DNA from 4 places in the Mesorhizobium sp. P2_D5 genome. Region 3 is predicted to be linked to each of the others. Evidence: riboswitches for the same ligand, from Rfam matches in the RefSeq annotation. Region 3 holds a riboswitch; each other region holds the start of a gene.
What was found. A riboswitch is a leader RNA that binds a small molecule or an ion and turns the genes downstream of it on or off. The one in region 3 is predicted to bind cobalamin.
Positions count from the first base shown of each region.

Region 1 (5,320 bases), on a different contig from region 3:
CATATCCGAGGAAACTGGTCCGATCCGCTCCTGTTTGATTTCCTTCGCTTTTTACTCCACTTTTGTCTCCTGACATGGTTGCCGCCAAAACCCTGCTAGCATGGGCCGGAATCACCCATCAGAACTTCGGCCAACCACCCTCAGAGTGATGCCTGCATGAAGGAAAAGTTCTCGCTTGCCATGGCCCGGCGCATCGCGCTCGCCGCCCAGGGGTTTCTCGATCCCCGCCCCGCCGGTACGCCCGACCGCCGCCATTTCGCCCGCGTTCTCTCCCGCACCGGCCTGCTGCAGATCGATTCCGTCAGTGCAGTGGTGCGCGCCCACTATATGCCGCTCTATTCGCGCCTTGGCCCCTACCCCTTCGCTCTGCTCGACAACGCCGCCGTGACGCGCAAACGCACGGTGTTCGAATACTGGGCACACGAAGCCTCCTTCCTGCCGGTCGAGACCTACCCGCTGATGCGCTGGCGCATGCAGCGAGCCGAGCGCGGCGACGAAATGTATCTCGGTCTCGCCAAATGGGGCCGCGAACACGCTGGCTACATCGAACAGATCTATCGCGAGGTCGCCGATCGCGGGCCGATCGCCGCTTCCGCGCTCGAAGGCCAGAAAGGCTCGGGCGGCTGGTGGGGCTGGAGCCATGCCAAGCACGCCTTCGAATGGCTGTTCTGGGCCGGGCGCATCACAACGGCGCACCGTCGCGGTTTCGAGCGGTTCTACGATCTGCCGGAACGCGTGCTGCCGCAGGCGATCCTCGACCTGCCGGTGCCCGCCGCCGAGGACGCGCACCGCGAATTGCTGCGCATTTCCGCCCGCGCCCACGGCATCGCGACATCAGGCGACCTGCGCGACTATTTCCGCCTGTCCCCCGCCGACATGAAGGGCCGACTGGAGGAACTGGTCGAAACAGGCGAACTGCTGCCTGTGCGTGTCGAAGGCTGGGACAAGCCGGCCTATCTTCATAAAGACGCCCGTCTGCCACGCAAGATCGAGGCCCGCGCTTTGCTGGCGCCGTTCGATCCGGTCGTCTTCGAACGGTCGCGCACCGAGCGGCTGTTCGACTTCCACTACCGCATCGAGATCTACACGCCAGCCGAAAAGCGCCAATACGGCTACTACGTCCTGCCGTTCCTGCTCGGCGACAGGATCGTGGCGCGCGTTGACCTCAAGGCCGACCGGCCAGCCGGTGTCCTGCGGGTCCATGCTGCTTACGCAGAGCCCGGCGCGCCGCCTGAAACCGCTGCAGAACTCTTCGAAGAATTGAAGCAGATGCAGGGCTGGCTCGGCCTTGAACGTATAGAGGTGACATCAGCCGGTGATTTGGGTCCGGCGCTGGCCGACCTGACCGTGTCGTAAGCCCACGTTGACACCGCCGCCCGCAAAAGCCTAAATCCGCTCCAGACGGTCTCCTCTCTTCAACGAGAGGAGCCAAGAGGGAATGCGGTGCGAAATTCCGATTTCAAATCCGCGGCTGTCCCCGCAACTGTAAGCGACGAGCCAAGGCCGAAAGCCACTGGGGTATTCCCGGGAAGGCGGCTACCCAAGGCGATGACCCGCGAGCCAGGAGACCTGCCGTCTGCGACTGTAGAATCCGATCGCCCGGCGGGTTTCCGGGCAAGGAGCCCAATTTTTGGACCACGACAGCAGTTTTTCCGCTGGCACAGCGGACAATTCGTCCGGCGAGAGCGATGCCCTTGCCGGCGTGACCGTGATCGTCTGTGCCTCCTGTCGCGATGAAACCGGTTCCGATGCCCATCCCCGCGCCGGCGAACTGCTCGCGGACGACACGCGTCACGCCGCGTCTGGCCAAGACATCCGCGTCCGCACGGTCGAATGCCTCGGCAATTGCAAGCGCCGGCTCAGTGCCGCCATCCTGCGCGATGGTTGCTGGAGCTACGTCTTCGGCGACCTGACCACATCCAGCGGCGCCGACCTCGTCACAGGGGCAAAACTCTTCGCCACCTCGACCGACGGCCTGATCCCGTGGCGCGGCCGTCCAGATAGCCTCAAGCGCGGCCTCGTGGCCCGCATCCCTCCCCTCGACCTGCTGAAGGACTGATCATGACTGCCTCCGTCTCCCGCGTCCCCTGCACCGTCGTCACCGGCTTCCTCGGCGCCGGCAAGACGACGCTGATCCGCCATCTCCTGGAAAACGCCGGCGGCAAGCGGATCGCCATCATCGTCAACGAGTTCGGCGACATCGGCATCGACGGCGAAATCCTGAAGGGCTGCGGCATCGACACCTGCCCGGAGGAAAACATCGTCGAACTGTCCAATGGCTGCATCTGCTGCACCGTTGCCGACGATTTCGTGCCGGCGCTCGACCAGATCCTGTCGTTGACGCCGAAGGTCGACCACATCTTGATCGAGACCTCGGGTCTGGCTCTGCCCAAGCCACTGGTCCAGGCTTTCCAGTGGCCGACGGTGAAGAGCCGCGTGACGGTCGATGGCGTCATCGCCGTCGTCGACGGTCCCGCACTCGCCGAAGGCCGCGTCGCCAATGACATGGACGCACTTCAGGCACAGCGCGCCCAGGATGAGACGCTCGATCACGACGATCCGGTCGAGGAGGTGTTCGAGGACCAGATCGCCTGCGCCGACCTGATCATCCTGTCGAAGAGCGACCTGATGGACACCGCCGGCTCCGCCCGCGCCAACGCCATCATCAACGAGCACATCGCTCGCGCCGTGAAGATCGTGCCGACGTCGCAAGGCAAGGTCGATCCGTCGGTGCTACTTGGTCTTGGCCTTGCCGTCGAGGACGATATCGAGAACCGCAAGACCCACCACGACGACGAACTCGACCACGAGCACGACGACTTCGACTCTTTCGTCATCGACATTGCCTCGATCGCCAATCCCGACGAGCTGGCAAAGCGCGTCGCCACCGCCGCCGAGGAAGAAAACGTGCTGCGCGTAAAAGGCTTCGTCGAGGTTGGCGGCAAGCCGATGCGGCTCTTGCTGCAGGCCGTGGGACCGCGCGTCAATCACTACTACGACCGCGCCTGGACGGCCGGGGATGACCGCCGCTCGCGTCTCGTCGTTATCGGCCTCAAGGGGCTGAACCGCCCGGCGATCGAGCGTATACTCGCCGGCTGACGCAAACCACGGCCCGCGATGCACATCCTCACCACGACCTCCGCCTCGCTCGACGATCTCGCCGAGCCGGTCGATCTGCGGCAGTCGCCGGCGGATATCGTGGCCCTGTCCTTCACCGACAGCGATCTCGCCGGACTGGCGGCGGCATGGAAGGCCGATGCCGAGCGCCTGCCCTCGATGCGGCTGGCGGCTTTGCGTGACCTGCGCCATCCGATGTCCGTCGACCTCTGGGTCGACAGCGTCGCCCGCCATGCCAAAGTCATCCTCGTGCGCATTCTGGGCGGCTACGACTGGTGGCGCTACGGCTGCGACCAGCTTGCCTCGACCGCCCGCGCGCGCGGTATAAAACTGGCGCTGCTGCCCGGCGAATGCCGCGACGAGGATCTGCGCCTGATCGAAGCCTCGACACTGCCGCGCCAGGAACTGGACGGCCTGCTCGACTATTTTCGCGAGGGCGGTCCGGCCAATATGAACGCGCTGGTGCAGAAGCTGGCGCGGCTGGCAGGGTCTGAAGCAACAATTTCGGCGCCTGTCGCGGTACCAAAGGCCGGCTACTATGAGCCGGGCCGCGGCGTCGTCCCCCTTCCTCTCGAGGGGCAAGGAAACACCGCGCCTGTCATCCCCATCCTGTTCTACCGTTCGATGCTGCTGGCCGCCGATGTCGCACCGATCGACGCCCTTTTTGAAGCGCTGCGGCAGCGCCGTATGACGCCGGTCCCCATCTTCGTCTCCAGCCTCAAGGACCCGGTATCGCTGGCGTTCGTCGAAACCGCGCTGGCCTCGTTGAAACCTGCCGCCATCGTCACCGCGACCGCCTTCGCGTCCGGCGCCGAACCCGGCGTCGAAACCCTGTTCGATCGTGCCGGCGTGCCAGTCTTCCAGGTCATCGTCGCCACCACCCGCCGCGACATCTGGGAAAACAACCAGCGTGGGCTGGCGCCCGCCGACCTCGCTATGCATGTCGTGCTGCCCGAACTCGACGGCCGCATCCTTGCCGGCGCCATTTCCTTCAAGGGCGAGAGCGAGGTCGATCCCGCACTTGGTCACCGCGCCTTCGCCAACCGGCCGGAGCCCGATCGTGTGGCGCAAGTGGCGGACCGTGTCGCGGCCTTCATCAAGCTGCAAGAAACGCCGAGCGCCGAGCGCAAGCTTGCCATCCTGATCCCCGATTATCCCAGCGCCCCCGGCCGCACCGGCTATGCCGTCGGCCTCGACGTGCCGTCCAGCGTGCTGGCGATGCTGCAGGACCTCAAGGGACAGGGCTATGCCGTTGACGGGATTCCGCAAACGCCGCGTGCGCTGCTGGATTTGCTGGAAAGTTCAAACCACGGGCTGAAGCTTGACGACTATCTGTGCTTCTCAACCGAACTGCCGAGGGCGGCGATAGCTGCCGTAGAAGGCGCCTGGGGTAAGGCGAAAGATGAAACAGGTTTGCGCGAGGTGCTAACCTCCGCAAAATTCCCCTTCCGCGCCGCCACCTTCGGCAACGTCACCGTGGCGCTTGCTCCCGACCGCGGCCGGTCAGTGGATCGGCGCGCCGATTATCACGACCCGACGCTGCCGCCGCGGCATGCGCTGATCGCCTTCGGCCTGTGGCTGCGCAAATCGCTCGGCGCTCATGCGCTTGTCCATGTCGGCGCCCATGGAACGCTGGAATGGCTGCCCGGAAAGACGGTTGCGCTCAGCCAAAACTGCTTTCCCGAGATCGTCACCGGCCCCTTGCCCGTGATCTATCCCTTCATCGTCTCCAACCCCGGCGAAGCCGCACAGGCCAAGCGGCGCATCGCCGCCGTCACCCTTGGGCATCTGCCGCCGCCGCTGACCGGCGCCGGACTGGACGAGGATCAGCACAGGCTCGAACGCCTGGTCGACGAATATGCCCAGGCCGACGGGCTCGACCGCCGCCGCCGCGACCGCCTCGCAAAGCTGATCGTCGACACCGCGCAGAAGACCGGCCTCGCCTCCGAAGCCGGCGTCGCCAAAACCGATGCACCCGACGAGGCGCTGCGCCGCATCGACGCCTGGCTCTGCGACCTCAAGGATTTCGCCATCAAGGACGGGCTGCATATCTACGGCCGCGCCTCCAACGACGAGCCTGACGCCATGCGGCGTCAAAGCGCTGAAGCCGAGAAGACGGCATTGCTGGCAGCACTCGATGGCCGCCACGTCAAGGCCGGCCCGGCAGGGGCGCCGGCGCGCGGCCGCGCCGATGTATTGCCCA
Region 1 covers NZ_JBFUEE010000011.1:104,066-109,385, forward strand. Annotated here, with positions in the region: gene AC1DYW_RS31435 (winged helix-turn-helix domain-containing protein) at 157-1,356, shown strand; cobalamin riboswitch at 1,386-1,591, shown strand; gene AC1DYW_RS31440 (DUF1636 family protein) at 1,631-2,059, shown strand; gene cobW (cobalamin biosynthesis protein CobW) at 2,062-3,099, shown strand; gene cobN (cobaltochelatase subunit CobN) at 3,118-5,320, shown strand, end outside.
Region 1: it holds a riboswitch for cobalamin, as region 3 does, so the genes downstream of both, AC1DYW_RS31440 (DUF1636 family protein) here and bluB (5,6-dimethylbenzimidazole synthase) in region 3, are expected to answer to the same signal.

Region 2 (5,320 bases), on a different contig from region 3:
GATGTTGTCGATGTCGGTTGCACCAAGCGCCTCGGGCGAAAACAGCCATTCGGCGACAAGCTCGGTCTGCTCGGGGCCAAGCGGCACCAGCCGCACGGTCCTGATATAGTCGACATGGCCGACGATGAACATCGACGGCAGGTTGGTGGCGTAAGTCTGGCCGGCGGCGCGTTCGGCTGATGTGAGGCCGGTGAAGACCGGCCCATGCGCCTGGCCGTCGCGCGACCATGTCTGCGCGCCGGCGCGCAGACCGCCGGAAAACTCCGGCGCGTCATTGTCGGCGTGGCCGGACCATTCGGGATCGTCGTGGCGACCCATCAGGCCGCGGCCATAGATCGGCACCAGCCGCGACAGGTCCTTGTGGACGCCCGGACAATGCAGGCACTCGTTGAAGTTTTCCCAAAAGATCTTCCAGTTGCAGTTCATCACCTTGCGCAGCACATGGCCGGCAACAAGCGTTTCCAGCGGCCAGTTGGCGAGACTGCCGGACGCTGGGTCGAAGGATGTTTCCGCCGAGCCGGCGGCGTCCTCCTGCAGATTGACGAAGACAAAACCGCGCCACATCGAGAGCGCCACGCGATAGAGTGGATGATCGGCCTTGTCGAAGCCTTCCGGCAGCGACTTCGACGGCACGCGCACGAGGTCGCCGCGCAGCGAATAGGACCACGCATGGTAGGGGCAGGTAATGAGCCGCGCCTTCAGCCGGCCTTCGCTTTCCTGACAAAGCTGCGAGCCGCGATGGCGGCACGTGTTGTGGAAGGCGCGCAGTTCGCCGGTTTCGTCACGCAGCACGACGATTTCCTGCGTGCCGACGCGGAAGGTGCGGAATGAAAGCGGTTGCGCAAGGTCGGCCTGGCGGCAGACGAGCAACCAGCTTTTGTACCAGATGGCGTCGAGATCGCGCTGATAACTGTCCGCATCCCAATAGGCCGACGATGGCAGCGTCGGTTCGGCCCGGGTCAGGCCGTTGTAGGGATCGCGCTCGCTGGCAATGGGCTGCATGGCTGGCTTCCTGTGGATTTGTCAGCCGACACCCGACTATGGGAATTGTCAATTGTTGTGCCGGAGAGCCGATTTATCTGCATGGCGCAATCGCGCTGGTTGTCGGCGGAATTTGGTTTGCCGGTCGCGGCGATTTTCCCTATAGTCGCGCTTGTCGTCGGTTCCGTTTGGAGCCAAGAGGGAATGCGGTGCGGGCGGACTTGTTGCCCAATGCCGTGGCTGCCCCCGCAACTGTGTGCGGTAGTCCTCTCCATATGCCACTGAAGGTTTCTCTTCGGGAAGGTGGGGAAGGGCGCTGATCCGCGAGCCAGGAGACCTGCCGGCGACAGGAAACTGACTTCGATGCCCTCGGGTGGAGGGTGAAAGGACAAGATATGACTACCGCTTCCGTCTCCCTCGGCGCCTCCGTCTCCTCGCAGTCGCGCTTCATGCAGCTTGCACTCGTGGCGCTGCTCGGCATCTTCGTCGTCGGCTTTGTCGGCTTCTCGCATATCGATGCGGTCCACAATGCGGCTCACGACTATCGCCATTCGATGGCGTTTCCCTGCCACTGACGAGGATTTGACATCATGAACCTGTTTCGCAACGTCGTGTTCATCGCGGCGATCGCAGGGCTCGTGGCCGGCGTCGTTCTCGCCTGCCTGCAGGCCTATGCCACCGTGCCGCTGATCCTCAAGGCGGAAGTCTACGAACAGGCCGGCGGCGGCCACCATCATGACCATGCCGCTCCTGCCGCAACCGATACCAGCGCCATGAGCACAGCCGCTCCGGCGGGGAATGCGATGAGCTCCGCCGCCCCGGCGCCGGCGGAAGCAGCCGCTCCGGCCGCGGAAGACGAAGGCTGGGCACCGGCCGACGGTTTCGAGCGTTTCGCCTTCAGCGTTGTCGCCAATATCGTCACCGGCATCGGTTTTGCGCTGATCCTGGTCGCGGTTTCCGAATTCGCCGGCGGCATCGGCAATTGGCGCCAGGGCGTGTTCTGGGGCCTGGCCGGCTTTGCCGTGTTCACGCTGGCACCGGGCCTCGGCCTGCCACCGGAATTGCCTGCCATGCCGGCGGCCGATCTCACGCAGCGCCAGATCTGGTGGTGGGCAACCGTGGTGGCGACCGCGGCGGGTCTCGGCCTGATCGCGTTCCGCAAGTCGCTGCCGCTCGCGATCCTTGCCGTCCTGCTGATCGTCGCGCCGCATATTGTCGGCGCACCGCAGCCCGACAGTTTCGAGACGCCGATCCCTGAAGGCCTGCACCACGAGTTCGTGGTGGCGGTCACTGTGACCAACCTGGTGTTCTGGCTGGTGCTCGGCGCGGTCGTCGGCGTGGTGCGCGGCCGCTTCACCGGCACAGCGACCAGCCTGCGCGACAGCTTTGCCTGATCGCAGCAAGCTGACCTTCATCATCGGCGGTGCGCGCTCCGGCAAGAGCGCGCATGCCGAAACCCTGGCGACGGTTCTACCCTCGCCATGGACCTATATCGCCACGGCGCAAGCCTATGATGACGAAATGCGTGAGCGCATCGCGTTGCACCGCTCGCGGCGCGGCGAGGGCTGGGCGACCATCGACGCACCGCTCGATCTCGCCGGCACGCTCGAGGCTTTGCCGGACGATCAGCCGGTGCTTGTCGACTGCCTGACACTGTGGTTGACCAATCATATGCTGGCCGAACACGACCTCGACCTTGAATGCCGTCGGCTGGCGGACGTGCTGTCGCGGCCGCGCGGGCCCTGGTTCGTCGTGTCCAATGAAGTCGGCCAAGGCATCGTGCCGGACAACGCACTGGCGCGCCGTTTTCGCGATGCGGCCGGCCGACTCAACCAGCAGGTGGCCGCTGTCGCCGACACGGTGCTGCTGATGGTGGCGGGGCTGCCGCTCAAGGTGAAATGAAATGACCGATATCGACAACAAGACCGACCGGGATGAAGAACGCCACCGCGCCAAGATGGCCAAGCGCAAGGCGGTGCAGGATGCCGAGGTGGCGGCCAAGACGATCGAGAAGGGGCTGCTGATCGTCAACACCGGGCCGGGCAAGGGCAAGACCACCGCCGCCTTTGGTCTGGCGTTGCGGATGCTCGGCTACGGCAAGCGTGTCGGCGTCGTCCAGTTCATCAAGGGCAAATGGCACACCGGCGAGAAGGATGCCTTCGCCGCCTTTGGCGATCGCGTCGTCTGGCACGCCATGGGCGAGGGGTTCACCTGGGAAACCCAGGATCTGAAGCGCGACATTGCCGCAGCCGAAGCCGCATGGGCCAAAGTGCTCGAACTGATGGCCGATCCATCGATCAGCCTGCTGGTGCTCGACGAACTGAACATCGCGCTGCGCTACGATTATCTCGATCTCGACAAAGTGGTTGCGGCGCTGAAGGCGCGGCGAGAGGGCCTGCATGTCGTCGTCACCGGCCGCAACGCCAAGCCGGCAATGGTCGAGGCGGCCGATCTCGTCACCGAAATGGGTGTAACCAAGCACCATTTCTCGGCGGGCGTGAAGGCGCAGCAAGGCATCGAGTTCTGATAGCCTTAACCAGCAGGCGGGATCACGCGACGATGACGATTGCCGAGACCAAACCGAACAGCGCGATCAGCAGATAATCGGCGACACGATAGAGTTTCAGCGCCTGCCTGATGTCGATGCTGTCGGCCTCGCGGCTGCCACCTTCGCCCATGAAGACGTCGTCGACCAGCACGCCGCCATAGCTGCGTGGTCCAGCAAGCGCCAGGCCGAGCGCGCCGGCCATCGCCGCTTCCGGCCAGCCGGCATTGGGCGAGCGGTGTTTTTTCGCGTCGCGCCACACGGCATGCCAGGCGTTTTTCGCATCAGCACCCCTGACGAGGAATGCGGCCAGCACGATCAACAGCGCCGTCAGCCGCGATGCCGGCAGGTTGATCCAATCGTCGAAGCGCGCCGCCGCCCAGCCGAACGCTTCGTGGCGCGGGGTGCGGTGGCCGATCATCGAATCGGCGGTGTTGGCGGCCTTGTAGGCAGCGCCTCCTGCCAGCCCGCCGACGCCGGTCCAGAAGGCGGGAGCAACGATGCCGTCGGAAAAATTCTCGGCCAGGCTCTCGATCGCCGCACGGCTGACACCGGCCCGGTCCAGCGATTCGGGATCGCGGCCGACGATGCGAGAGACGGCGATGCGTCCAAGAGCAAGGCCACCTGTGTCGAGCGCGTCGGCCACGGCCTCGACATGCTCGTAGAGGCTCTTCTGCGACAGAAGCGATGTCGCCAGAAGGGCGGCAACGATCAATCCCATGGGAACGAACCAGAGCAGGATCTGCACGCCGAGCCCGATCGCCGCCGGCACCAGCACGATGACCAACAGCGCCTGGACACCACGCTTGCGACGCAGCGCGTCGGGATCAGTGGCGCGGTTGAGCCGGCCGTCGAGAAAGGATATCAGCCTGCCGAACCACGTCACCGGATGGCCGATGGCGCGAAACAGCCAGTCCGGGTAACCCAGGACGAATTCAGCGGCCAATGACAGGAAAGCGATCAGGATTGACATGAAGCTTCTTGATGGGGCGGCGGTGGACCATGGTGGAAGTCTCGGCCGGGCGAGGGCGCTTTTCCCCAACGCGCCGCAGCCTTTCGTCGACCTCTCGACCGGTATCAATCCGCACTCCTACCCGCTTTTTGAGTTGCCCGCCACCACCCTGTCGCGGCTGCCGGAGGCAGCACGTGCCAGCGAGCTGGTCGAGATCGCGGCGAGCGCCTATGGCGCGCCATCGCCAGCCAATGTGGCGGCGGCACCCGGCACGCAGATCCTGTTGCCGCGCGTCGCATCGCTGATCGCGCCCGGCAAGGCGCTGGTGCTGGGTCCGACTTATGCCGAACATGCGCGGGCAGCGGCGATCGCCGGGCACGCGGTGACGGAGGTCGGCGATTTCGAAGTATTGGCGGAAGCCGACCTTGCCATCATCGTCAATCCCAACAATCCGGATGGGCGCATCATCGAGCGCGACAGGCTGCTGGCGCTGGCCGCAGGGCTGCGCGCCAAGGGCGGGCTGCTGGTCGTCGACGAGGCGTTCATGGATGTCGGCCCGCGTCAGCACAGCCTCGCAGGCGATGTCAGCCAGGGCGGCATCGTGGTGCTGCGCTCGTTCGGCAAGTTCTTTGGCCTGGCCGGGCTGCGGCTCGGTTTTGCGCTTTCCGATGCGGCGACGGTCGGCCGGCTGGACAACCAATTTGGACCATGGGCCGTCGCCGGCCCGGCGCTGGAATATGGCATCCGCGCGCTTGCCGATATCGACTGGCAGGACGCGATGCGGGCATCCCTTGCGGACGCATCGGCACGACTCGATAAGCTGTTCGGCCGCTTCGGCGCTG
Region 2 covers NZ_JBFUEE010000011.1:57,127-62,446, reverse strand. Annotated here, with positions in the region: gene AC1DYW_RS31240 (aromatic ring-hydroxylating oxygenase subunit alpha) at 1-1,002, opposite strand, end outside; cobalamin riboswitch at 1,144-1,340, shown strand; gene AC1DYW_RS31235 (CbtB domain-containing protein) at 1,377-1,556, shown strand; gene AC1DYW_RS31230 (CbtA family protein) at 1,572-2,375, shown strand; gene cobU (bifunctional adenosylcobinamide kinase/adenosylcobinamide-phosphate guanylyltransferase) at 2,368-2,883, shown strand; gene cobO (cob(I)yrinic acid a,c-diamide adenosyltransferase) at 2,885-3,508, shown strand; gene cbiB (adenosylcobinamide-phosphate synthase CbiB) at 3,531-4,499, opposite strand; gene cobD (threonine-phosphate decarboxylase CobD) at 4,498-5,320, shown strand, end outside.
Region 2: it holds a riboswitch for cobalamin, as region 3 does, so the genes downstream of both, AC1DYW_RS31235 (CbtB domain-containing protein) here and bluB (5,6-dimethylbenzimidazole synthase) in region 3, are expected to answer to the same signal.

Region 3 (5,320 bases):
GTGACGGCGACGATGCGGTCGTCCTCGCGGCCTTCCCTAACCAGGCTTTCGGCGAAGACCTTGGTGTAGGCCGGCGCGTTGGCCGGCGCCTTCGCCTGCGCTCCGGTGATGACATCGAACTTGTTGACGCCGTGATACTTGTCTGCGGCGGCTTCAGCCGGCGCGTAGCCCTTGCCCTTCTGGGTGACGACATGGATCAGCACCGGGCCTTCGCCATTGTCGCGGACGTTCTTCAGGACCGGGATCAGATGCTCGAGGTTGTGACCGTCGATCGGGCCGATGTGATAGAAGCCGAGTTCCTCGAAGAGCGTGCCGCCGGTGACGTAGCCGCGTGCATGCTCGACCGCCCGGGTGATCGCACGGTCGGCGCGCTTGCCGAGATAAGAGGTCAGTTTCTTACCGAAGTCGCGCAGGCCGACATAGGTCCTGCCCGAGGCCAGACGCGCCAGATAGGCGCTCATCGCACCGGTCGGCGGCGCAATCGACATGTCGTTGTCGTTGAGGATGACGATGAGCCGGGCATCGAGCGCGCCGGCATTGTTCATCGCCTCGTAGGCCATGCCGGCCGACATGGCACCATCGCCGATAACGGCGATGACATTGTTGCGGCCGCCGGAGAGATCGCGGGCGGCGGCCATGCCAAGGCCGGCCGATATCGATGTCGAGGAGTGAGCGGCGCCGAAGGGATCGTATTCGCTCTCGGCGCGGCGGGTGAAGCCCGACAGCCCACCCTCCTGACGCAAGGTGCGGATACGGTCACGGCGGCCGGTCAGGATCTTGTGCGGGTAGGCCTGGTGGCCGACATCCCAGATCAGCCGGTCATCCGGGGTGTTGAAGACATAGTGCAGCGCGACCGTCAGTTCGACCACGCCAAGGCCGGCGCCAAGATGGCCGCCTGTGTGTGACACGGCGTCGATCAGTTCGGCACGAAGCTCGGATGCCAGTTGCGGCAATTCGCTCTCGGCAAGCGTGCGCAGGTCGGCCGGGATGCGGACCTTGTCGAGAAGGGGCGTATGCGGCGTTGAATTCACGGGTAGGCCTGCTCAGGCTTTCTGTTCATGGGCGGGATAGGCCGGCCGCCGGCGAAAGTAAATGCGTGTCTGTGACGCGGATCAGGCTTTAGGTCCCAAAACCCGGCCACTTTTGGGCGACATGCATCAGCTTTCCGGCAACGGGATGAATTCTTCCTCATCTCCGGGAACGATATCGAAGCGGCCGGTCTTCCATTCCTGCTTGGCCTGCTCGATGCGCTCCTTGGAGGACGAGACGAAATTCCACCAAATGTAACGCTTCGAGCCGAGCGAGGCGCCACCGAACAGCATGAAATGCGCGCCGCCTTCCGACGACACGACGATCTCGTCGCCGGGCCGAAACACCAACAGCCGCTCCGCCGGAAAAACATCGCCTGAAATCGAAACCTCGCCTTCGAGCGTGTAGATGGCGCGCTCCTCGGCATCGGCCGGGATTTTCACGCTGGCGCCAGGCGCCAGCCTAAGGTCGGCATAAAGCGTCTCGGAGTGAGCCCTCACGGGGGACCGCAGTCCCTGGAAGTCGCCGATGACGACGCGACCGCCGACGCCTTCGGCATCGATCTCGGGGAGCCGCAAGGCAGCGGTGTTCTCGAAAACCGGTGCCACTTCCTCCTTGCCGTCCGGCAGTGCCAGCCATGTCTGCAGGCCGGAGACCGACATCGGCGCGCCACGCAATTCCTCCGGCGTGCGCTCGGAATGGACGATGCCGCGGCCGGCGGTCATCAAATTCACGTCGCCGGGCTGGATGACCATTTCGGTGCCGAGTGAATCGCGATGCCTGATCTTGCCGTCGAACAGATAGGTCACCGTCGACAGCCCGATATGCGGATGAGGACGGACATCGAGCGCCTGGCCCGCGCGCAGGATCGCTGGGCCCATGCGGTCGAAGAAGATGAAAGGCCCGACGAGCCGTCTTTTGGCGGTCGGCAAAGCGCGGCGTACCTGGAAACCGCCAATGTCCTTGGCGTTCGGAATGACCATCAGCTCGATCTGGTCGCTGGCAAAGGCGTCGCCGACTTCAGGGTCTTTCCCGGGGAAGAAGCTCATGGACTCTCCTTGTCAGCGGCCGTGCCTGCTTGTCGGATCAGGCAAAACGGATCGCCGATTTTGCCCGCGCCTTGGCGGCCACCTCTTCGCGATTGCGAGGATGCTGATGGGTTTCGAGGGAATCGAGAAGCTCACGCGCCGATGCCGCGATGGCTTCGACCGCATGATCGAAGGCGTGCTGGTTCTGCTTCGAAGGTCGCGTCGTTCCGCTCAATTTGCGAACAAACTGAAGTGCGGCGTCGCGCACCTCGTCATTGGATGCCGGCGGATCAAAATTGAACAGGGTCTTGATGTTTCTGCACATCGTTTGCGAACCTCCTCTTGTCCTGAAGCCGTTTCAATCGGGACGGCTACTATCCTCGACCATGATCATGTCCAAAGCCAGTGAGGCAAGCCCATCGTTCGGGAAGCATGACTCAGTCGGCGTCGAGCGGCTCCGTTCCAACCGGCTTGCCGTCGCGCGACAGCCTGATCTTCTCGACCTTGTCCTCGGCGGCTTTCAGCAGCCGGTCGCAATGCGCCTTCAGCGCCTCGCCGCGCTCATAGATCCTGATCGACTGGTCGAGCGGCACGTCGCCACGCTCCAGATCATCGACGATCTTTTCCAGCGCATCGAGTGCCTGCTCGAAGCTCATCGCCTTGACGTCTTCGTTGGTCTCTCCAGCCATCATTCACCCTTTCATCAGTCGCCCGACATGGGCGGCGACCGAAAATGCCAGTCCCTGCAGATCGTAGCCACCCTCGAGCAGGCTGACGAGCCGGTTGCCGCTGTGGCGCGTGGCGCGCTGCATAAGCTGGCCGGTCGCCCAGTCGAAATCATCCTCTGTCAGGTTGATTTCGGCCAGCGGATCGCGATGATGCGCGTCGAAACCGGCCGAAATGATGATCAGGTCGGGCGCGAAATTGTCGAGCGCCGGCAGGACACGCGACAGCAAGGCATCGCGGAAAACCTCGCTGCCGGTCTGCGGCGCCAGCGGCGCGTTGACGATGTTGCCGGCGCCGATCTCGCTCTTTGCCCCGGTGCCGGGATAAAGCGGCATCTGGTGCGTCGAGCAATAGAGCACCGACGGATCGTCCCAGAAAATATCTTGCGTGCCGTTGCCGTGATGCACGTCCCAGTCGACGACCGCAACGCGCTCGACGCCATGTTTCTTCTGCGCATAACGCGCGGCGATCGCCGCCGTGTTGAAGAGGCAGAAGCCCATGGCCGTGGTTTTTTCAGCATGGTGGCCGGGCGGCCGCGCGGCGACGAAGACGTTGTCGGCGCGGCCCGCAAAGACATCGTCGACGGCCGCATTGGCGGCGCCGATCGCGGTGATCGCCGCTTGCCAGCTCTTCGGGCTAGCGGTGGTGTCGGCGTCGATGCGGGCGATGCCCTCGTCGGGAATGGCGGCGCGGACGCGGGCGACGAAATCGGCGGGATGCGCGTAGAGAATGGTGGCCTCGTCGCCTTCAGGCGCCTTGATGCGATCCAGCCCCACAAAAGCCTCATCGTCGAGCACCCGTTCGATGGCGCGCAACCGGTCCGGCCGCTCGGGGTGACCGGGCGGCGTGATGTGCTCAAGGAAGATCGGATGGGTGTAGAGACGAGTGGCCATCTTCCCTATCTAGTGCCCCGACGTCGCGATGGCCATGCGTCGTGGCCTGATGGCTGGGGAAAATCACACATGCGTCCATTGGTGTCGCTGCAGGCATTGGCGTCGTCAGCGCTTCGGCGTAAGGTCGCTGCCACTGCCTGGTGCCCGCCGCAAGCGGGAGAATCGGGAACACGGTTGAACTCCGTGGCGTGCCCAACGCTGTAAGGGGGACCGCGCCGGTAAATGCCACTGTCGATGACGGGAAGGCACCGGACGCGGGTTGATCCCAAGCCAGAAGACCGGCCTGGCAGGCATCGTCATCCGCATGGTCAGGCGGAAGACATCCACAGCAATCGCAAGGGGACACGCGATGCCGGAACACATGACCGCCTCTGTTGGCGACGGATTTGACCAGAGTGCACGCGATGCGGTCTATCGCGCAATGTTCACGCGGCGCGACGTGCGCAGCCATTTCCTGCCAACCGCGCTCGACGATGAGGTGCTGGCGCGGCTGCTGCTTGCCGCTCACCATGCGCCGTCGGTCGGCTTCATGCAGCCTTGGAATTTCATAGTTATTCGCGATGCCGAGCGACGGGAAAAAGTGCGTGACCTGTTCCTGGCGGCGCGTGAACAGGAACTGCCGGCCATCGCGGAAGAGCGACAGGCGCTTTACCGCAAGCTCAAGCTGGAAGGCATCTGCGAAAGCGCGCTCAACATCTGCATCACCTGCGACCGGCAGCGCTCGAAGGGTTCGCCGCTGGGGCGCTGGCACAATCCGGAGATGGACCTCTACAGCACGGTTTGCGCGGTGCAGAACTTCTGGCTGGCGGCGCGCGCCGAGGGTGTCGGGGTCGGCTGGGTCAGCATCATCGAGGCGCAGGCATTGAAAAGCCTGCTGTCAATTCCCGAGCATGTGACGCCGGTCGCCTATCTCTGCGTCGGCCGTGTTTCCGAGTTCGCGCCAAAGCCGGACCTCGAAGCACATGGCTGGGGCCGCCGCTTGCCACTGCCGGAGTTGATCATGAGCGAGACCTTTTGCGGGCAAGGAGAAGCGTTGCTCAAATCGACCGTGGCGCGCCTCAACGGGGTCGATGCCGCGCCGGCGACCACTGCCGATCAGCGCGTCGCGCCGGCCGTGCCCCAGCGCGAACCGCCGAAGGAGGCCAGCGCCTTGTCCTTGAGTTCCCTGAACTTCGACGACGCCTCGGCCAGCCGGGCGTCCCAGGCGGGATCGGGCACCTGGCCCTCAATGATCCTGAAATAGACCTGCATCAGGCAGGCGATGGCGAAGGGTTCGATGAACGCCGCCTTGAAGGCCCAGGCGAAGACGATGGCGAGCACGAAAGCCCAGCCGGCAAGCTGCCCGGGCATGAGGAAAAGAATCGCGCCGGCCGGCGCCAGCATCAGCAGGAAGATGACGAACGAGACGCCCCACATGATGACCGCCAGCCAAACGGCGTTCTTGACCATGATCTTGCCGTTCTGGGCATAGAGCACGACGCCTTGGCGGGCAGTCTCGAACGGCGAGGCTGAATTGATGCGGATGTTGTAGCCGAGGATGATCTCGTCGACATAGGTCAGCGACAGGCGGATCACCGTGTTGACGAAGCTGACCAGGCCGCTCAGGCCCGGGATCGGCAGGAAGGCGGAGATGCCGCCGAGCAG
Region 3 covers NZ_JBFUEE010000002.1:683,229-688,548, reverse strand. Annotated here, with positions in the region: gene dxs (1-deoxy-D-xylulose-5-phosphate synthase) at 1-1,031, opposite strand, end outside; gene AC1DYW_RS10005 (pirin family protein) at 1,158-2,078, opposite strand; gene AC1DYW_RS10000 (DUF2277 domain-containing protein) at 2,116-2,382, opposite strand; gene AC1DYW_RS09995 (exodeoxyribonuclease VII small subunit) at 2,495-2,746, opposite strand; gene AC1DYW_RS09990 (histone deacetylase family protein) at 2,750-3,676, opposite strand; cobalamin riboswitch at 3,798-3,977, shown strand; partial or broken gene bluB (5,6-dimethylbenzimidazole synthase) at 3,981-4,655, shown strand; gene AC1DYW_RS09980 (hypothetical protein) at 4,772-5,320, opposite strand, start outside.

Region 4 (5,320 bases), on a different contig from region 3:
TTTTTCCACGACGTCGCAGCAATTGGCGACGAGGTCGAACTGCGCGGGCCGCTCGGCGGGCATTTCATCTGGCCCGATGTCGATAGCGGGCCGGTTTTGCTGGTCGGGGGTGGTTCGGGCGTCGTGCCTTTGATGGCGATGGTCCGTCACCGCGCCAGGCGCAATTCGGTAGTGCCCGTCACCCTGGTCTTTTCAGCGCGGATCTGGGACGAGGTGATTTTTCGTGACGAACTGGTTGCCCTCGACGATCGCAAGGACGGCTTCGACCTGGTGCTGACCCTGACGCGCGAAGCCGCACGCCGTCCAGCCGATTATTCGCGGCGGGTGGACGTTGCCATGATGGTGCAATCCATGGCGCACCTGCCCGGACCGCCTGATATCGCCTTCGTCTGCGGCTCCAACGCCTTCGTTTCGGCCGCCGCCCAAGCGCTGATCGATGCCGGCGTCGCAGCGGAGATCATCCGCACCGAGCGCTACGGAGTTTGAACGGACACGGCATTTCGAGAGGTTTCCCGTGTCGTCGTTCTGAGCCTTGGCATCGCCCGGCGGTCACGCCTCGATTTCGAGCGCAGAAAGCGGCTTCGAGCAGCAGGCGAGGATAAAGCCGTCGTCGATTTCGTGATCGAGGATGCCACCATTGTGGCTCATCTCGACATCGCCGGCGACCTTCTTCACCTTGCAGGTTCCGCAGAGGCCGAACTCGCAGGCGGCGGGTATCCGCACGCCCGAGGCGCGAGCCGTCTGCAGCACGGTCTGGCCGGCGACGCATTCGGCCTCGACATCCGAGAGCGAAAACCGGATCGGCGTCGCGGCTTCGACGACAATCGCGGCGCCGTCTTCCGCCGGCGAGGTGAATGGTGCCGGGATCTCCTCCACGACAGGCGCCGCAAAGCTCTCCTGATGGTATTTCGTCATGTCGAAGCCGGCGGCGTCCAGCATGCCGCGCACGGCGCGCATGAAGGGATCGGGGCCGCAGCAGAAGATTTCACGCTCGCGGAAATCGGGCGCCAGCAAGGGCAGCCGGATCGCGTCGATGCGGCCCATATGGCCGAACCAGCCCTCGCGGCTGGACCGCTCCTCGATCATGAAGCCGAGCGACAGGCCCGGCATGCGGCTGCCGAGCAGTTCGAGTTCCTTGCGGAAAATGATCTCTTCCGGGCGCCGCGCGCAATTGACGAAGCCGACATCGGTCCATGGCGCGCAGTCGTTCAGCCAGCGCAGCATCGACATCATCGGCGTCACGCCCGAGCCGGCTGAAATGAACAGGTACTTGGCGGCCGGGTGGCTGTGCAGCGAAAAGTCGCCTGTCGGCCCATAGGCCTTGACGTGCGAGCCCGGCGTCAGATGGTCGAACATCCAGCGTGTGCCGATGCTGCCCGCTTGAGCCTTGATCGTCACCGCGATCGAGAACGGCCGCGATGGCGACGACGACAGCGTATAGGTGCGCATCAGCGGCCCGTCGGCGGTCGGCAGTTCCAGCGTCACGAACTGGCCGGGCTTGTAGCGGAACCAGGTCTGGTTGTCGGAGCGGAAGGTGAAGGTCTTCACATCAGGCGCTTCGTCGCTGACGCCGATCACCTCCAGCACCTGGAGCCGGTCGTTCCAGGGCGTCATCTGGTCGAGATGGCGATAGAGGCCGAGATCCGTCATCGCATTCATCCTCTTGTCCTCACTCTTGCCCTGTGCATGTCGAGTTCCCAAAACCGCTGCGCACTTTTGGGCGACATGCACTATGCAACGCTGCGCAGCGCCGGCCGGCCGCCTTCGGCAAGGCGCGGGCCGATGAACGACGCGTACCACTCGACGAACTGGATGACGCCACCCTCATGCAGCTCCGAATAAGGGCCGGGCTCGTAGGCAGGCGACAGGATGCCGAAGGCGTTTTCCTCGACGATCCGCCGGTCCTGGTCGTTGGTCTCGGTCCAGACGTGGGTGAGTTCGTCGAGATCGTAATCGATGCCTTCGACCGCATCCTTGTGAACCAGCCATTTGGTCGTCACCGCGGTCTCCGTGGCGCTGATCGGCAACACCCGGAAGGTGACGGCGTGGTCGCCCAGAATGTGGTTCCAGGTCGTCGGATAGTGATAGAGCAGCAAGGAACCGATGCGGTCGGTCGAAACGCTGTCGGACAGGTTCTTCTTGACCGCACGCTTTCCCGTCATCGTGTAGCTGACGGCATCGCGCAGCAGCGGCGCGCGGGTGGCGCGGTACTGTCCGGCCGGATCGATGCGGAATTTGCTCGGCAGGCCGGCCGCTTCGCATTTCGCCCAGTGCGCAAGCATTTCCGGGTCGCTGTCGGCGCCTTGCACGCCGGTCACCGTGGGTGCCTCTGGAAAAGTCTTGCAGAGCTCCGGATGATTGCCGGCGCAATGATAGCACTCGCGGTTGTTTTCCCAGACCAGCTTCCAGTTGCCCTTCTCGACAATGGTCGATTCGAACGCCACCTTGGCCTCGCGCAGCCGGTGCGGCAAAAGGTAGGGCTCGATCATCGCGCGCATCGGTGCGAAATCCGCCGGCTCCTTGGCCAGGCAGATGAAAATGTAGCCGCCGACGCTTTCACAGGCGACGGGCTTTAAGCCGAACTGGCTCTTGTCGAAACCGTCGGCCATCTGCCTGGCAAACAAGAGCCTTCCGTCCAACTCGTAGGTCCATTGGTGATAGGGGCAGACCAGCTTTGCCGCCGTGCCCTTGTCGGAATTGCAGACGCGGCTGCCGCGATGGCGGCAGGAATTGTGGAAGGCGTTGATATTGCCCTTCTGGTCGCGGACAAGCACGACTGGATAGTCGCCAATCTGCGCCGTGATGTAGCTGCCCGGCTTCGGCAGCTCGCAATCATGACCGATGAACAGCCAGTCGCGATACCAGATCAGCTCCATGTCGAGCTTGAAATAGTCTGGATCGGTGTAGAAGGGCTGTCCTAGCGAAAAGCCTTGCCGCCGGCCACTCAAGAGCCTCAGCATGTCGTTGCGAGCATCCATGTCCTGTCCTCGTTTCTAAGGACTGAACTGGTGGTGACGGAGGAAGGATTGGACGCAGGCCGGCGATGCGCCGGACATGCACTATCCGCCTCTTGACCGCCCACCGCGATCAGTCGAGTCTAGACATCTCGGGCTGGTTTCCGGGCTCTGGAGTTGTCCTTGCGGACCATCGCGACACCTTCCCAGGCTGACGCCCAGTGGTCTCCCGTTGCGACTTGAACTCCACCACCGTTGCGGGGGCAGCGCCGGATTCTGACCGGCTTCCCAATTCTCCGCCTCGTCGTCACGAAGCGGCACCTGAGATGACATGATCTAATCACGATCGCGGGCGCGTCATCGGCATGAAAACGACATCGTATCCATGCGGCGCGACACGCTTGCGAAACGTTCCGGTCGGTGATCGCGAAGCGGAAGCCTTTCTCTTGGGCAACCATAGCCGGCTCCAATCTCGCCGAAACCGACCCCTTGCCAGGAAGCAGAAAAGGTTAACGGTATCGAAAAGTGACTATTAGCTGCCGCTAAAATCGAACCGAACGGTTCGTTTCTGTTGACTGTGCGTGCAGGACTTGTGAACGCTGGGCCTCCGACACAGTTGGTGATCGGGGTACCTGTTTCGTACAACTCTTTGATATGAATTAGAAAAACATTGAGTGTGGAAACCCCTGGCGCAATTTCAAGTGGTGGATTCTTGGTCCACGCGGAACAACTTCGTGATTGGAAATGGCTGGATGGCTCTCCCACATCGGGGCTGTCCGAACGACGCGATTTCTTCCCAAGACACGCCGCTAGACGGACGGCAAAAATAAGAAATACTGGAGTACCAAAAAATGAAAAAGATCATCCTCACTGCCGCCGCCCTTCTGGCCATTTCCGGCAGCGCCTTCGCGAACAGCGACCACTATGGTTCGAATGCCCCGGCAGCCACCGCTGCTGTCGACAGCTCGTACACTGCTTCGACCAAGAAGTCGGAGCCGGCTGCTCAGACGCCTGCCCAGGGTAGCAACCGTAACCTCTTCGGCAATAACTAACAGCCGATTCCCAGAAGGCGGCGGGCTCTCCCGCCGTCTTGGCGAAATCCAGAATTCAGGAGATTTGAAATGAAGAAGATCATGCTTGCTGCCGCCGCCGTCGTGGCGATCTCCGGCAGCGCTTTCGCCGCCAGCGACAACTACGGTTCGAATGGCGCCAACCAGCCTGCCGTCGGTTCGGTTGACAACTCTCAAACGGGCTCGATCCGCAACAGCGGTGGTTTCGTCGGCAAGCTGCTCAATTCGTCGGGTGACGTAGAGAAGTCCGCCCCTCAGAGCGCCGACCGCGACCTCTTCGGCAATCGCTAACAGCCGAAGTTGATTTCCAAAAAAGAGCGGCGGGCCTGGCCCGCCGCTCTTTTCGTGTCGAGACTTGGTTCTGTCTCAAGCCGCCTTTACTTCCGGCTGACGGAGCGAGAAGGAGTGCCCGTCCGCGTCGAAGATGTGAAGGTCGTTGGCGTCCGCGCTCAGCCGCAGCGTCGCACCGCGCTTGACCTCGACATTGCCAGGCAGCTTGGTCACCAGCGGCAGCTCGGCGCGGCCGATGTCGACATAGACAAGCTGGACTTCGCCGAGTTGTTCGACATAGTCGACCGTTCCCTCGAACAGATACTCCGTGCCGCTGGCGATGATCAGATCTTCCGGCCGCACGCCGAAACTCACCGCGGCACCCTTTGCCGAAGCCGGCGTTGCGATCGGCACGCTTGCCTTGCGGCCGCCGACATGGCTGACGACGGTCGGGTTTCCGGTCTTGTCGATGGTCGCCGGCAGGATGTTCATGGCCGGCGAGCCGATGAACTGGGCGACAAACAAATTGCCGGGCTTCTTGTAGAGGTCCATCGGCGTGCCGACCTGCTCGATATGGCCTTCCTTGAGCACCACGATGCGATCGGCCAGCGTCATCGCCTCGACCTGGTCGTGGGTGACGTAGATCATGGTCGTGTTGGGCATCGATTCCTTGAGTTTGGCGATCTCGATGCGGGTGGCGACACGCAGCGCCGCGTCAAGGTTCGACAGCGGCTCGTCGAACAGGAACACCTTCGGGTTGCGCACGATGGCGCGGCCGATGGCGACGCGCTGGCGCTGGCCGCCCGACATGGCCTTGGGCAGGCGATCGAGATATTTGGTCAGCTGCAGGATTTCCGCGGCCTGCTTCACGCGGCGGTCGATCTCGGCCTTGTTCTCCTTGCCGATCTTCATCGAGAACGCCATGTTGTCGTACACCGTCATGTGCGGGTAGAGCGCGTAGGACTGGAACACCATGGCGATGCCCCGCTTCGACGGCGGCACGTCGTTGACGACCTCGCCGGCGAT
Region 4 covers NZ_JBFUEE010000001.1:720,318-725,637, forward strand. Annotated here, with positions in the region: gene AC1DYW_RS03520 (ferredoxin reductase) at 1-486, shown strand, start outside; gene AC1DYW_RS03525 (FAD-binding oxidoreductase) at 550-1,650, opposite strand; gene AC1DYW_RS03530 (aromatic ring-hydroxylating oxygenase subunit alpha) at 1,731-2,978, opposite strand; cobalamin riboswitch at 3,093-3,294, opposite strand; gene AC1DYW_RS03535 (DUF680 domain-containing protein) at 3,806-4,006, shown strand; gene AC1DYW_RS03540 (DUF680 domain-containing protein) at 4,076-4,315, shown strand; gene AC1DYW_RS03545 (ABC transporter ATP-binding protein) at 4,391-5,320, opposite strand, start outside.
Region 4: it holds a riboswitch for cobalamin, as region 3 does, so the genes downstream of both, AC1DYW_RS03530 (aromatic ring-hydroxylating oxygenase subunit alpha) here and bluB (5,6-dimethylbenzimidazole synthase) in region 3, are expected to answer to the same signal.